DNA from 3 places in the Alkalihalobacterium alkalinitrilicum genome. Region 3 is predicted to be linked to each of the others. Evidence: riboswitches for the same ligand, from Rfam matches in the RefSeq annotation. Region 3 holds a riboswitch; each other region holds the start of a gene.

Region 1 (4,379 bases), 190 kb from region 3:
ATATAAAGAGTAATACTTTAGAAGAGTCACGAATGAATTGGTATAAAATGGTAACTAAAAGTATGGAGAATGAACAAATCGAGTATACAAAATTAAAAACCACTTCCCAACTTTATTATAAAATAGCATCAGCTGTCTTAATCGCAACCTTTATCTTCTTTGCTGTTAACTTGTTCAATGCACAAGCTGCTCAATTGATGTTAATTATTATTATTTTTTCTAGGCTTTGGCCAAGAGTGGCTGGAATTCAAGGTTCTTTAGAACAGATTGCAACAACGATTCCCGCGTTAAAAGCGGTTATTGCCATGCAAGAAGAATGTAAAAGCGCAAAAGAGTTTACAGCTGTTAATCAACAGAGCATCCAACCTTTAAACATTCATAATGGGATAGAGTGTCGTAATGTTACATTTCGTTATAACCCGAATGATTCAAAGTATGCCTTAAAGGATATTAATTTGTATATCCCTGCCAACCAAATGACTGCTGTAGTTGGCCCATCGGGTGCTGGTAAAAGTACGTTAATTGATTTGTTGATGGGACTTAATCAATCAGAAGAAGGAGAAATATTATTAGACGGTGTTCCACTATCAAGCGGTAATGTACGTTCTTTGCGACAAGCGATTAGTTATGTTCCTCAAGATCCATTTTTATTTAATGAAAGTATTCGAGAAAATTTACAACTTGTTGCTTCAGATGCCAGCGAAGCGGAAATGTGGGAAGCACTCGAATTTGCTTCTGCTGATTTTGTTAGTAAGCTTCCTCAAGGGTTGGATACTTTAATTGGAGATCGTGGCATCCGACTTTCAGGAGGAGAACGGCAACGACTTGTCTTAGCCCGGGCGATTTTACGGAAACCATCGATCCTCGTATTAGATGAAGCTACGAGTGCGTTAGATACAGAAAATGAGTCGAAGATACAAGAGGCTATCGAACGACTGAAAGGCAGAATGACAATTATCGTTATTGCCCATCGCTTATCAACGATTCGTCACGCTGATCAAGTTATTGTTCTCGATCAAGGTCAAATCATCCAGCAAGGTGGCTTTAATCAGCTGGCAAAAGAAAAACGGAGTATGTTTAGTCAATTGCTCAGAAAGCAAATGGAAGTTATGCAATCATAAAAGGGTTAAACGCTGAATGAGGTACCTCATTCACAATATAATTTATAAGCTTACAAGTTTTGTAAAAAAGTCTAATAGGTTATAGGGAATAAGGTATTTGAATGCCAAAGTAGCTTCAAAGTATAAGCCTTTAGGTAATTATAATCAAAGCGAATATATGTCACCAGTATTTGATAAAAATAGTAACATTATAAAAAATGCAACACCACATCATTCTATTTTTATTAAACAAAAGTCTAACGATTAAATAAAAACATAAGAACTTACTTAATAAATTCCTAATCAATCTTCTTTCACTTATTTTCTCTAAACATTTAATTCTTTTTCATGATGAATTACTCTTTTTAAGAGTTTTAATTTCATCTCTTTATCAAGACAATCTTTATACAACACAATATTGTAGGCATACATTAAACGATGATAAAAAGCTTTACCTTTACTCATTATCTGTTTACCTAGTAGAAGCATCACTAAGACCTCCTCTGTATATCGTATTACTTGTTCCAGAGAAGTATTCAATATTCAGGTAACGTCTTATGGGTACTTGTTGATCGTTGTTATATACATGTATTTAACATGCGTAGAGTTTTTATTAGTATTCTATTCTCTATGTGATGTTGATTTGGTGGCAATCCAGTAATTTTAATCCAAGTCGATTGGAAGTCATTTTTAGTAATATGCATCCGAGTGTGTTCGTAGCGATTGGAGTTATTCTCGAACTTGCTCAATTGGGCTGTTATATTTGTTTATTATTCTTGCCTTTTTGACATTTGGAGAACTTCAACGAAAAAAAGAACAGTTTGCATTCTTGGTTGCGGTTTCGTATGGTGTCATTGATGAAGTGCATCAATATTACGTACCGTTTCGCTCGTTTGGTTTTGATGATATTTCAAAAATGCTTTTATGGGTAATTGTTAGAAGAAGCTATAATAGGAGGAATGCTACCTTTGGTTCCTTTTTAAGAAAAATAGTCTGTATGTTTCAAAAGAGTTCAACCAAGGTTAATTTGTAGCTAGGCTTAGGTTAAACGAAAAAAAGTGATGAATGATATTCGCCATCATTGATCACTTTCGGCCCGTCCTAACTTTGTAATTTACATAGAATTAATAAACTTTTGCGTAATACTTATCAAGAAGTAAAAAAAATGGATAGTCTTTTCTAAGGATAAAGTTTCTTGGAGGACTTGCCCAGTTTGTTTTCTTTTTTAATAAAAACCGTTTGATTTCTTGTTTGGTTAAACCCATTTCCATTGCCTGTTTCATTAATTGTACCCACTCTTGATCCAACTCTTTGTTACATTCATTTTTCATCGTATTTCCCTCCTAAAATACTATGAGCATTTCAGGCAGTCCAGCCATCATCATTGAAATCCAAATCCCCAACCTAAGACCTGTGACTTTGCGTCCCTACTTTTCAATAGGTTTGCCGTTTTCTGAAAAATATTAAAGTATTCCTCATGATTTTTCAAAGTTTTTGAGATTTTCCGCGACTTATGTATTAATTAATTCATAGTATAAAGGAAGAAACCATATCATAGTGTTGAAGTTTGTCGATGATAGAATATACAAATCGTGTCAAAGATACAGAAAAAATGACCCCTGCTTAGTTTTTTTTACCTATGTTTACACTGTTGATATGTTGATAAACAAAAAATAGTAGGTATATAGTTCTATCATCGTTATTTCAAACGGATGGATTATTTGGAATTAATTGTTATATTGAATACTAATATGTCGAGAACTTTTTCAGAAAATACCCAATAATAAACTTACAGAAGGTTATGTATTTTAAGGATGAGCACTAAATGACTTTCAAAAAAGTGGGGATATGAAAGAACTAGTTTCAATTTAATTTTATTTGTACAGACACAACCGAGCCCATACACACATAGACATAAGATAACAAACCTTATGGGGGTGAGGAAGTGTCATTATTTGCAGCCATCACCTATTTTATTAAAGAAGTCATTGTTTTTGTAGGGTACGTAAAAAACAATGCCTTCCCTCAACCGCTTTCGAAAGCAGAGGAGCAGAGATACTTACAGCTCATGGAGCAAGGAGACGAAGAAGCCCGTAATCGCCTTATAGAACATAATTTACGCTTAGTCGCACATATCGTAAAAAAATTCGAAAATACTCGTGAAGATACAGAAGATCTAATTTCGATTGGCACAATCGGGTTAATAAAAGCGATTGAGAGCTACTCACAAGGAAAAGGAACGAAACTAGCGACCTATGCAGCCAGGTGTATTGAAAATGAAATCCTCATGCATCTTCGCGCATTAAAGAAAGTAAAGAAAGACGTATCGCTTCACGATCCAATTGGAACGGATAAGGAAGGAAATGAAATTACTTTAATTGATGTCCTTCAAGAAGAAACGGACGATATCGTCGATACGATCCAACTGAAAATGGAAAAAAAGCAAATTTATGATTACATCCATGTATTAGATGAGCGCGAAAAAGAAGTCATTGTCGGACGTTTTGGTCTAGATTTAATGAAAGAAAGAACGCAGCGGGAAATTGCTAAGGAGCTAAATATTTCTAGAAGCTATGTTTCCCGCATCGAAAAGCGAGCATTGATGAAGCTATTCCATGAGTTTTATAAACGGAATAATGGTTTGTAGAAAGAATAATGAAAGGTAGTGTAAGAAGGTCGGTTCTCATACTCTCTTGTTTTTTTTTTTTTTGATAAGTAATTCCTTGCTGTTCATGATGCCTGTGGGATGAGTATCTGAGAAGAGATCGGTAACTATGGAGCGTTTATAATGCCCGTGGGAGGAGGAACGGAGTAGAGAATGGGAACTTAAAAGGTTTATATTGCTCGTGAGGAGAAGAAAAACAGAGATGGGCATGGGAACTATTATGCGATCATGGTGACCATGAGGTGGAGAACCAAGGAGAATATGAAGGTTGTGCTATATAAATATCGAAAATTAAGCGTGAGAAGTAGTTCTCACGCTGCCTTTTTCAATTAATAAATCGGCTTTGCATAAATAATATAACGATCAGGAGCACTTCCGACAAAAGAAAACGGATAACACGTCGTAACGACTAACACTTCATCAGGAGCGGTAGAGCCAATAATCGTACGGTCATCAGCATCTACGATCTTTGTACTTTCGATTTCATATGTAAACTCACCATAAGGCAGTTTAATAATGAAATAATCGCCGATTTCAAGTTCACCCATTCGGCGAAACACTGTATCCCGATGACCAGATAAAACAATTTGGTCATTTTGTGTAGGGTAAGCGGT
Region 2 (4,379 bases), 2.2 Mb from region 3:
CGTCTTCAACTGGATACGGTGCATTAACCCCATCATCATACATTAGGATCCCGTCTTCAATCGAAAATGTTGCCATTTCATGCAACATAAAATCTAAACCCGTTTCAAGTTTATAAAACTCATCTTGTTCTGCAACAGAAGTTACTGTATTTTTTTGACCGTACAAAGTTGTATTTATTAAACTAGCTCCTACAATTCCAACAAATACAATAATAAATAATGTTAAAAGTAGAGCCGCTCCCTTTTCATTTCTTAAGCAGGTATTCATAATGACTCACCATCCCTCATTTTTTATAACGTGAGTACGCATTATTATAAACGGTTAACTGCAATCGATATGACTGGTCTCGATTTTGTAACGATAAGGATATATTGTATTTGACAGGGTCTTCGGCTGGCTCAGGTGTTACATCAAAACTTTCTACTTGATTCGATAATAGATGGCCACTATCTTTAAGAAAAACTTCTTTTGTAACCTCATCATAGCGGATAAATACCTCTCCATCTTTTCTTAACTCCCATTTTCCAGGAGTATTATAAATTTGTGCTCCATCGCGAATTTTTTCACTCATATATTGCGAGATAAACCGCGCTTCATGTTGCAGTTGATTATCAATACTCGTTTGTTGATGGACTTTCAATGTACTATTTACTAACATATAAACAGGAATAGAAATCATTGACATAATGGTAATCGTCAAAAGTAACTCGACTAAAGTAATACCTCGTTGATTTCTCATGGTTGCTTTTTCACCACCGTAACTAAAGAAACATCTTGACTGTTTGGTGCGTTTGATTTTACGGTTACTTCTACTTCAAAAAAGCTAGCTGCTAATATCTGATTTCTTTCCTCATCATCAGTTACGTCAGATAACTCACTAAATGAGATTTCATAAAGTACTTCTGTATCTCCTAACAAAGGCGGTTCAAGTTGAGCTATGTTAATTTCCGTACAGCCACTATTAGGGGAACAAGTGCCGTAAATTATTTCATCCTTTAAAGCACTTGGGTACGAATTGACTCTCACTTCTTCGATCACTTGCTGAGCAAAATAAAGAGTTTGCGTTTCTCTTCCTTGAGAAACCGTGTTCGTAAAGGCATTGGTCATTAACGTGAGAATAGGAATTACAATAATCCCCAATATAACAATCGTTACGAGTAACTCAATTAATGTAATTCCTTTTTGATTATTCATATTCTCACACCCTTACCATAAGAAGTTAATATACCAATTCCAAATATCCTGTCCAAATAAATAAGCTAAAAGCGTTCCAATAAAGATAAACGGCCCAAACGCAATCGGTTGTTTACGCTTCACGATGCCAAGTGCCAATAGTAGTACACCAATGACCGTACCGACAAATGATGCTAAAACGAGACTCATCACCGTCATCCATGGTCCTAACGCGACACCAATCGCCGCATACAGCTTTACATCACCACCACCCATTCCACCTCGACTAACGATGGCAATGAGTAGTAACAATGCAAAACCAACAACCCCACCAAGTAAATAGTACCAAAATGGTTCTGTACCTATAAATAGGTGAGAAATGATAAGTACACCAAGCATTGGTAACGTTACTACATCTAGAATAAGTTGTTTACGAATGTCAGTTAATACAGAAATGACAAGTAAAACAGTTAGGAGAAGTGCTGGAATTAGCTCTAGTTGTAGACCGACAAATTTATACACGATAAAAATCGATGTAGCTGTTAAAAGTTCACCGAATGGGTATAAAGGTGATATTTTTGTTTGACAATAACGACATTTGCCTTTTAGAAATACATAACTGAAGACAGGAACTAAATCTAATACCGATAATTTGTGTTTGCAATGTGGACAATGAGAAGGAGGGAAGGCGATTGATTTTTTATTTAATAGACGGATGGCTACAACGTTGAAGAAGGAGCCGAGTAATAATCCTATTAGAATGACATATATATCTATGAAAATCACAATTAACTCTCCTCCTAAAATATATTATGTCTAAAAGGACCCAGTTAATAAATAACTACATTCATTACCTTTTGATTTAAAGTTTACGCATTTTTATCAATTCTGGTTAAAAAGCTGCCGCATTTTTACGGCAGCTTTTATAATAACAGTCTATTGACATTCAGTAATCGCTAAAGGAGTGTCTGCTACTTCTGCAGCAGGAAGATCAGTTCCATCAGCACACTTTGGCCAACTTTCTAAGTAATCACCAACAAGTTGAGACTTTAATGTTGGTTCTTCTCCATTTACCACAGAATACCTTTGAAAAGCATCTTCTGCTATTTTTAAAGTTTGCGCATTTGTATTTTCTGCCGCAGATTCACGTTGCCCCATTAGTGCTGGTACCGCTATCGCTGCAATAATCCCCAAAATAACAATTACTACTAGTAACTCGATTAGTGTTAAACCGCGTTGGTTTTTAAGACGTTTTTGAATAAGTGCTCTCATTCTTATCTCTCCCTTTTTCCTCATAGTTTCAATTTATTTTCAGAGCTGTTCTTGGCTCTCAAAATCGTTAATAGATTGGCTTGTCCTTGTGCGTGATTCCCCTTGTTTCGCTAACTTTTTTACCTTAATCTGTCAAAATGCGACAAATTTAAAGCAAAAAAATAACTTTTACCTTTGACCACCTCCGCAGATGTCATATGTAAAAGTCGGTTGCACCACTAGCTCCTTACGACTTAGGCGCCCACTTACAAGTCGTAACTCATCGCTCCTTTTCAAACTACCTCTAAGAGTTATTACCCTAATTACAGTAGCTCCAAACCTATTATAGCAAATTATTAAATTCAGGTAATACTAACTAGTGAATTTCCAGTTATTCACTAGTCTGAATGTCTTACCCTTATATTTTTGATTATAACAAGAAATCTTTAAAATTAAAGAGTTTTTCAAAAAAAATTATGAGCGTTTTTAAAACATCTTAAGACTAAAGTCACAAAAGATACATTAGTTTTAAATGTGAGTTTTATAATTAGCAAAAAGTAGAAATCATTTCACGTACTTTGTCTCTATCTCCTCTACTTTCTAGTCTTTATCTCGTTAAAGTATCCGCTAAAAAATCTACATTTTTTACGACTTCACAATCATCCCTATACAGCGCTACACGATTTCTTCCTTTTTGTTTAGCACCCGTATACATGGCGCGGTCGGCTTGACGGACGAGTGAAACGGGATTGGTTTCTTCTTTGTCACTTATGGCGAAACCGATACTCGCTGTAACGTGAATGATCTTTTTCTCACCATGATTAAGATCATTATGAATATTGAAACTGTTATTGGCAATTTGACTTCGCAATTGTTCGGCTATCTTATGTGCATTCGTTAGATTTGTATTGGTTAACATGATCACAAACTCTTCGCCACCGTAACGGGCTACAGAGCCATCATCACCTATGATGTTCTCCATTAATTTTGCCAATTGACAGAGTACTTCATTTCCTGCTTGGTGACCATACGTATCATTGACCGATTTAAAGTGATCGAGGTCTAATAAAATAACAGCTAGTTTTTCATTCTGAATGATGCTTCGTTCATATTCTTCAATTAATGTTCGTTCAAATGATCGATAGTTGTAGAGGTCGGTTAGTGAACAACGCTCACTTTCTTTTATCGTCTGTTCGTAATGGCGGGCGTTATCCATAGCAACACCGAGAAAATTGGCGAGAATCTCAACTAACGTGACATCTTGTTTTTTATATGCATTTTTTTCACTGACAGCAATTGTGATAACTCCTTTTATTTCACTATGTTGAATAATCGGGACAATCATAACAGAATGCGCTCCTTTTAACAGAAGTCGCTCCGGTCCTGGCCATTGACTGCGCTTTTGGTAGACAACTCCTTTTTTCTTTCGGTAGGCTTTCTCTGTGATCGAATCAACTGTTTTTTCGATTGATAAAATTTCACTCGGTTGTTCTTGATATGAAGCTAACAACTTTAACATTCTGTCTTCAACCGTATATATATAAATATAGTTGTTTTTGAATAACTCTTTCATTTTTTTCACAAATAAGTGAGCGGTTTCTTGTACTTCCCACGTACTACTTAACTCAATGCCGAGCTCATTTACTTTTTTTAGTCGTTCATTCATTCGTTCACTTCTTCGGTACACTTTCAACATAATCGATATGCCGATAAAAGCTACGGCAACCATTCCAGATGCTGTATAACCAATTTCTTGGTAAAGCATGACCAAAATGATACTCATGGGCAAAACGAGGGCAGCTGTTGAGAGTTCCCAAACGGTTCCTTTATCAATAAACTTCGTTTTGACTTTAACTAAATAATTGCGAATTGAATAAATTAACACATGGTTTACAAATAAAAATGTGCCGACATACGCGGCTAATGGTACGATTACTTCTAAAGCGCTTGGTAG
Region 3 (4,379 bases):
TCTAATGGCTGTGGTTACAGGGTTATTGGTCATTGTTAATCAAGGGTTAGGGTTAGAAATTCCGACAGATGCGGTTCTCACTGTTGCTGGTGTGGCTATTTCATATATTCTCGGTGAAGCGTATGTTGACGGAAAAGTGAAAGGAGAGGGTAAGTAATGAGCAAAGTACAAGATTTACGAGGTAAGTTAATGGATGGCGGAAGTCGTAGACGTATTGATCAAATTAATCGTATTGGCGTCCATTATTCTTTTACAGATCAAGGGGACGCTTTTTCTTTTGAAAGAACATGGAGAACTAAAAGAGGATGGAGTCACGGTGGTTATTCTGAAATCATACTAAAGGATGGAACACTACAAATATGCTATGACCCTGTAGTTATTACAAATGGAGTTGGTGGTCACAATACACGAACATATAATATTTGTTACGTCGGTAAAGGAGCACCTAACGAGAAGCAATTACCAGTATTAATAGAACGTGTACGCTTAGCGATGGAACGATTTAATATAGGGTTATCTAATGTTTTAGGGCATCGAGAGTTTCCTAATCAATCCACAGCGTGCCCAGGAATAAATATGGGTGAGTTTCGAAAACGGTTAGAGGGGCGCACTGAGAAAGAAGTTACAGATACTAAAATTGCTGGAATAGTAATAAAAGCACCTTCACCAAATCCATTAATTAAGAACGGAGACCGAGAAGAAACGGTGAGGAGTTTACAAAATAAATTGCTTGCGGCTGGTGAACGATTACCACGTTTCGGAGCTGACGGACATTTTGGTAAAGAAACAGAAGACGCAGTAAAAGCGTTCCAAGCTCGACAAAATATCTTAGTTGACGGTCTGGTTGGTAATCAAACAAGAAACGCTTTAGATGCAGTATTACCAAAATACCGTAGATTATTAAGAAATCTATCTCCAATGCTACGTGGAAATGATGTGACCGCAGTACAACGTGTGGTAGGTGCTACAACTGATGGTATTTATGGTGCTAATTCAGCAAGTGCCGTAAGAAATTATCAACGTCTTCATGGTCTAACTGTGGATGGTATTGTTGGTCCACTAACTTGGGGACATATGTTTTAATAACAAAAAGAAGCCCAACCTTGTGGTGGACTTTTCAGATGGATATTTTAGTGGCCCCTCGACTAGAAATAAGAAGTGGGGTGTTATTCCCAAGAGGCTTAACGAGGCCAATTAAGCCTTCTATATCAGTATATGTAACTCGGTTTTGTTCTATGTATTAAACTTAAAATAGCCCACTCTTCGGAGTGGGCTTAAATTCTTGGTTATCTGTTTATAATACCTAGTTTTAGTTTTAGATCGTAAAGCCTTTTAGAAGCAACTTTATATTCTAAATCGACATGAGTAACAACATTAATAACTAAATTATGACTGTATTCATTTCTTAAGATAGAGAAAACGGTTGGTTTTTTATTTTTTAAAAATGCCATTACTTCAGAAACGGGCAATGTTACATTATTAGTATTAGTACGTAAAAAGCTAATAATAAAATTTTTGAAATGAAATACAGAATCTCTCTTATCGGGCAGAGTCACAATTAAAGAGTCCAGTTTTTCTAATGCTACTTTTAGTTCGGGTTCAATTAGTTCCATTATTGTTTTTTACACTCCTTTAAGAAAATTTGTGCCGAATGAAAATATCTGGGTGCTTTTCTTACGGAGTTTTATTTTTTCATTGGCAGCTGGCTGACGTGGGTTTCCCGTTAGTCCCTGTAGCTTTGCGTCCTTATCTTTCAATAAGTTTGCCTTTTGCAAATACTGTAGAATTATATCGGAAATTGGCGATCGAGTAAAGTAGTGATACTATAAAATAGTAAATCCCACTCTTCGGGGTGAGAAATGGGATTTTCTTTTTAGCGCTGGGAATTTATGTAAAAGTCTATAAAGTGGAACAGAAAAAAGGGTATTAGAGTTGATTTGTAGAATTAGCAGTAAAATAAAAAGTCCTCTCAATAGAGAGGACATAATAGTTGAAATTATCTAACTTTTGCAATATATTTTTGTAAAGGAGTGAGAAATTTGCCCATTGAACAGCAATTGAATGAATTAGTATCTTATTTTGAAAGTGAGTTACAAAGACAAGTATTAGAAAGGGAAATTGAATTCTTACAATGGCTTCAAGAAAAGATTGATAATAGTAAATGTAAATAATTATTTAGTATATGTAATTTCTCTTTTTAATAATTCTTTCTTTAATAGTTCAATGAAATCTTTAGACAACTTGCAGTTAATTGCTTTGTTATATGCCTCCAATAAATCACCGTCGCTTAACTTTTCTAACATGAAAAAATCCTCCCTTGAATACATACCCAAGAAATAATATTAAATGCTGTGAGAACTTATAGCAATACTTATCTGAACATTCACTCGATTGTAATTGATTTGTAATATTATTAATTTTTTTGAAGGGGCTTTAATTTTTTACACAATCTTAACTTTACCTTTATTGTTCTTATAAAATAAAATAGTTATTCTAAATAAAGAACAATAAAAGGGAGGTTTTTTAATGACTGTATTTGAAGAAAGTTGTGTTCCAGAAAACATGATAGAAGGGTATCGGCTGCTTTACGAAATTGAAACAACATTACAATCTATAATCAATTTTCAACTAACTTATAAATACGGTCTTCACTGGCGAAGTATCCTCTACGAGAAAAGGCCAATTAATGACGCATGCCTGCACGAATTAGTTAGCTACCTCTTTAAATACCCACATATCATCCCCAATATTAATAGATCTCAAAGAGAAAAGCTTAGAAAATTATCAGATATACGAAATAAAGTATGCCATATGACAGATATCGCTGATAGTGAGCTGAAGGTAATAAAGGAATGTAACAACATGATTAAAGGGTTTTCATACGAGATTAGCTCTAAAAGGTAAACTATTTTCTGTAACCATTATAAGGATCCCTATTCAGAACTTTCTCCTCATAATCCCTTGAAAGATCCTCTAGCATCTCACGATCGAGTCTTCCTTTAAGATAGTCATCATCAAAGACCTTCATGACTTGACCTTCTTTCATATCCATTACTTGAAGTACCTTTTTCAAACCCTCATAATAGTACAACATTATATGGTACCGTCTTTTTACCTCATAACAATCAGGACAGAGTTTTTTATCCATCCTTACTTTTAAGTTCTTTTCTCTACCAGTTCTTAAACAATTTTCACAGGTGCCCAGTGACTCGTTCATAAAAATCGTCCCTCCAAAGCAGAAGCTATAAAAATTATTGACATTTAAAATATAGGTATTATAGAGTTGTAATAAATGGAAAGGGGAGTTACAATGAGGAATTTATTTGGTATATATGCTTTAACAATGATATTATCTGTTTTTATCGTAGGTTGTGCAAATAATATGGAAGTTAATATAAATAGCGAAGCTGTTGAAGAAACTAAACAATCGAATATCACTGTAATAGATGAAAAATTACATCTCGATACAAAAGAATTATTAGAAATACTAGACGAAGCCTATTATAACAGCAAAGAAATCGAAGGGGAGGATAAACTTTTTGTAGATCTATATAAAAACGTATACGAAGAATGGCTTGAAAAAGAGGAAATAAACGCAACTGAAGAAGTTTTAATAAGACGTTCATTAAGGATGATTAAACTTGAACCTGGCGATAGTGAACCGTTTCAATATGAGTATGAACGCAAAGATGCTGTATCAACATTAGGAATTAAATAAGGAAGGCAGCCCTTTATCGTTTAATTACGGTAGAGGGCGTTTTTGTCGTTAAATAACAACAGATAAAACGAAAAATTTACCGTAAAAAGACAGGCATAAAATGGAACCCGTTGGCATACGTTAATAGCATCCAGCGACGACGATTTAACGTCGCGCTATTAACGTCACACGAAATGACTGCCTCCTTCACGAATATAAAGGCGGTCTTTTTTCGTTAATACCGTTATTAATGTTTTACTTCCTTACCATCTTCGTACCAAATATCCTCGATATGTAAATCTAACACCCTCGCGATCTTTAAAGCTACTGGTAAAGTCGGTAGTGACTTTTCATTAACCAGTAAGCTAAAAGTAGCACTGCTTATCCCTGCTTTTTTGTATACTTCCCCATGCTTAATATTCCTTTCAGCTAAGATAACCCTTAATCTACATTTTACCAACGTTCATCACCTCTCTTTTATAATTCTCGAAAAAAACATCTAGTCCTTTTTATATTTTTTCGATGGACAATGTAACTTTTGTTAATAACATTAATAACATTAAATTAGGTTAACGCCTAAAATGATCGGGAGGTTGGTAAGTTATGAAAGTTATAAAAAGTGTAGGGTTTAACGCTGCTAACTTTGAAGAAAAAGCGATGTTAGAACATTTCAGTCGAAGAA

What was found. A riboswitch is a leader RNA that binds a small molecule or an ion and turns the genes downstream of it on or off. The one in region 3 is predicted to bind cyclic di-GMP.
Region 1: it holds a riboswitch for cyclic di-GMP, as region 3 does, so the genes downstream of both, BK574_RS13000 (anti-repressor SinI family protein) here and BK574_RS11885 (hypothetical protein) in region 3, are expected to answer to the same signal.
Region 2: it holds a riboswitch for cyclic di-GMP, as region 3 does, so the genes downstream of both, BK574_RS28945 (type II secretion system protein) here and BK574_RS11885 (hypothetical protein) in region 3, are expected to answer to the same signal.

The regions. Positions count from the first base shown of each region.
Region 1 covers NZ_KV917368.1:2,701,862-2,706,240, reverse strand. The annotation lists gene BK574_RS13010 (ABC transporter ATP-binding protein) at 1-1,121, shown strand, start outside; gene BK574_RS27535 (hypothetical protein) at 1,428-1,589, opposite strand; gene BK574_RS13005 (VanZ family protein) at 1,864-2,133, shown strand; gene BK574_RS13000 (anti-repressor SinI family protein) at 2,225-2,431, opposite strand; cyclic di-GMP riboswitch class I at 2,463-2,558, opposite strand; gene sigK (RNA polymerase sporulation sigma factor SigK) at 3,046-3,747, shown strand; gene BK574_RS12990 (class D sortase) at 4,095-4,379, opposite strand, start outside.
Region 2 covers NZ_KV917368.1:4,741,422-4,745,800, reverse strand. The annotation lists gene BK574_RS22905 (hypothetical protein) at 1-268, opposite strand, end outside; gene BK574_RS22900 (PilW family protein) at 285-740, opposite strand; gene BK574_RS22895 (type IV pilus modification PilV family protein) at 737-1,195, opposite strand; gene BK574_RS22890 (prepilin peptidase) at 1,208-1,960, opposite strand; gene BK574_RS28945 (type II secretion system protein) at 2,111-2,446, opposite strand; cyclic di-GMP riboswitch class II at 2,642-2,725, opposite strand; gene BK574_RS22880 (sensor domain-containing diguanylate cyclase) at 3,033-4,379, opposite strand, start outside.
Region 3 covers NZ_KV917368.1:2,516,299-2,520,677, reverse strand. The annotation lists gene BK574_RS11895 (hypothetical protein) at 1-157, shown strand, start outside; gene BK574_RS11890 (peptidoglycan recognition protein family protein) at 157-1,083, shown strand; gene BK574_RS11885 (hypothetical protein) at 1,287-1,613, opposite strand; cyclic di-GMP riboswitch class I at 1,695-1,777, opposite strand; gene BK574_RS28825 (hypothetical protein) at 2,040-2,171, shown strand; gene sda (sporulation histidine kinase inhibitor Sda) at 2,172-2,303, opposite strand; gene BK574_RS11875 (hypothetical protein) at 2,527-2,904, shown strand; gene BK574_RS11870 (hypothetical protein) at 2,906-3,217, opposite strand; gene BK574_RS11865 (hypothetical protein) at 3,293-3,718, shown strand; gene BK574_RS11860 (helix-turn-helix transcriptional regulator) at 3,945-4,157, opposite strand; gene BK574_RS11855 (hypothetical protein) at 4,301-4,379, shown strand, end outside.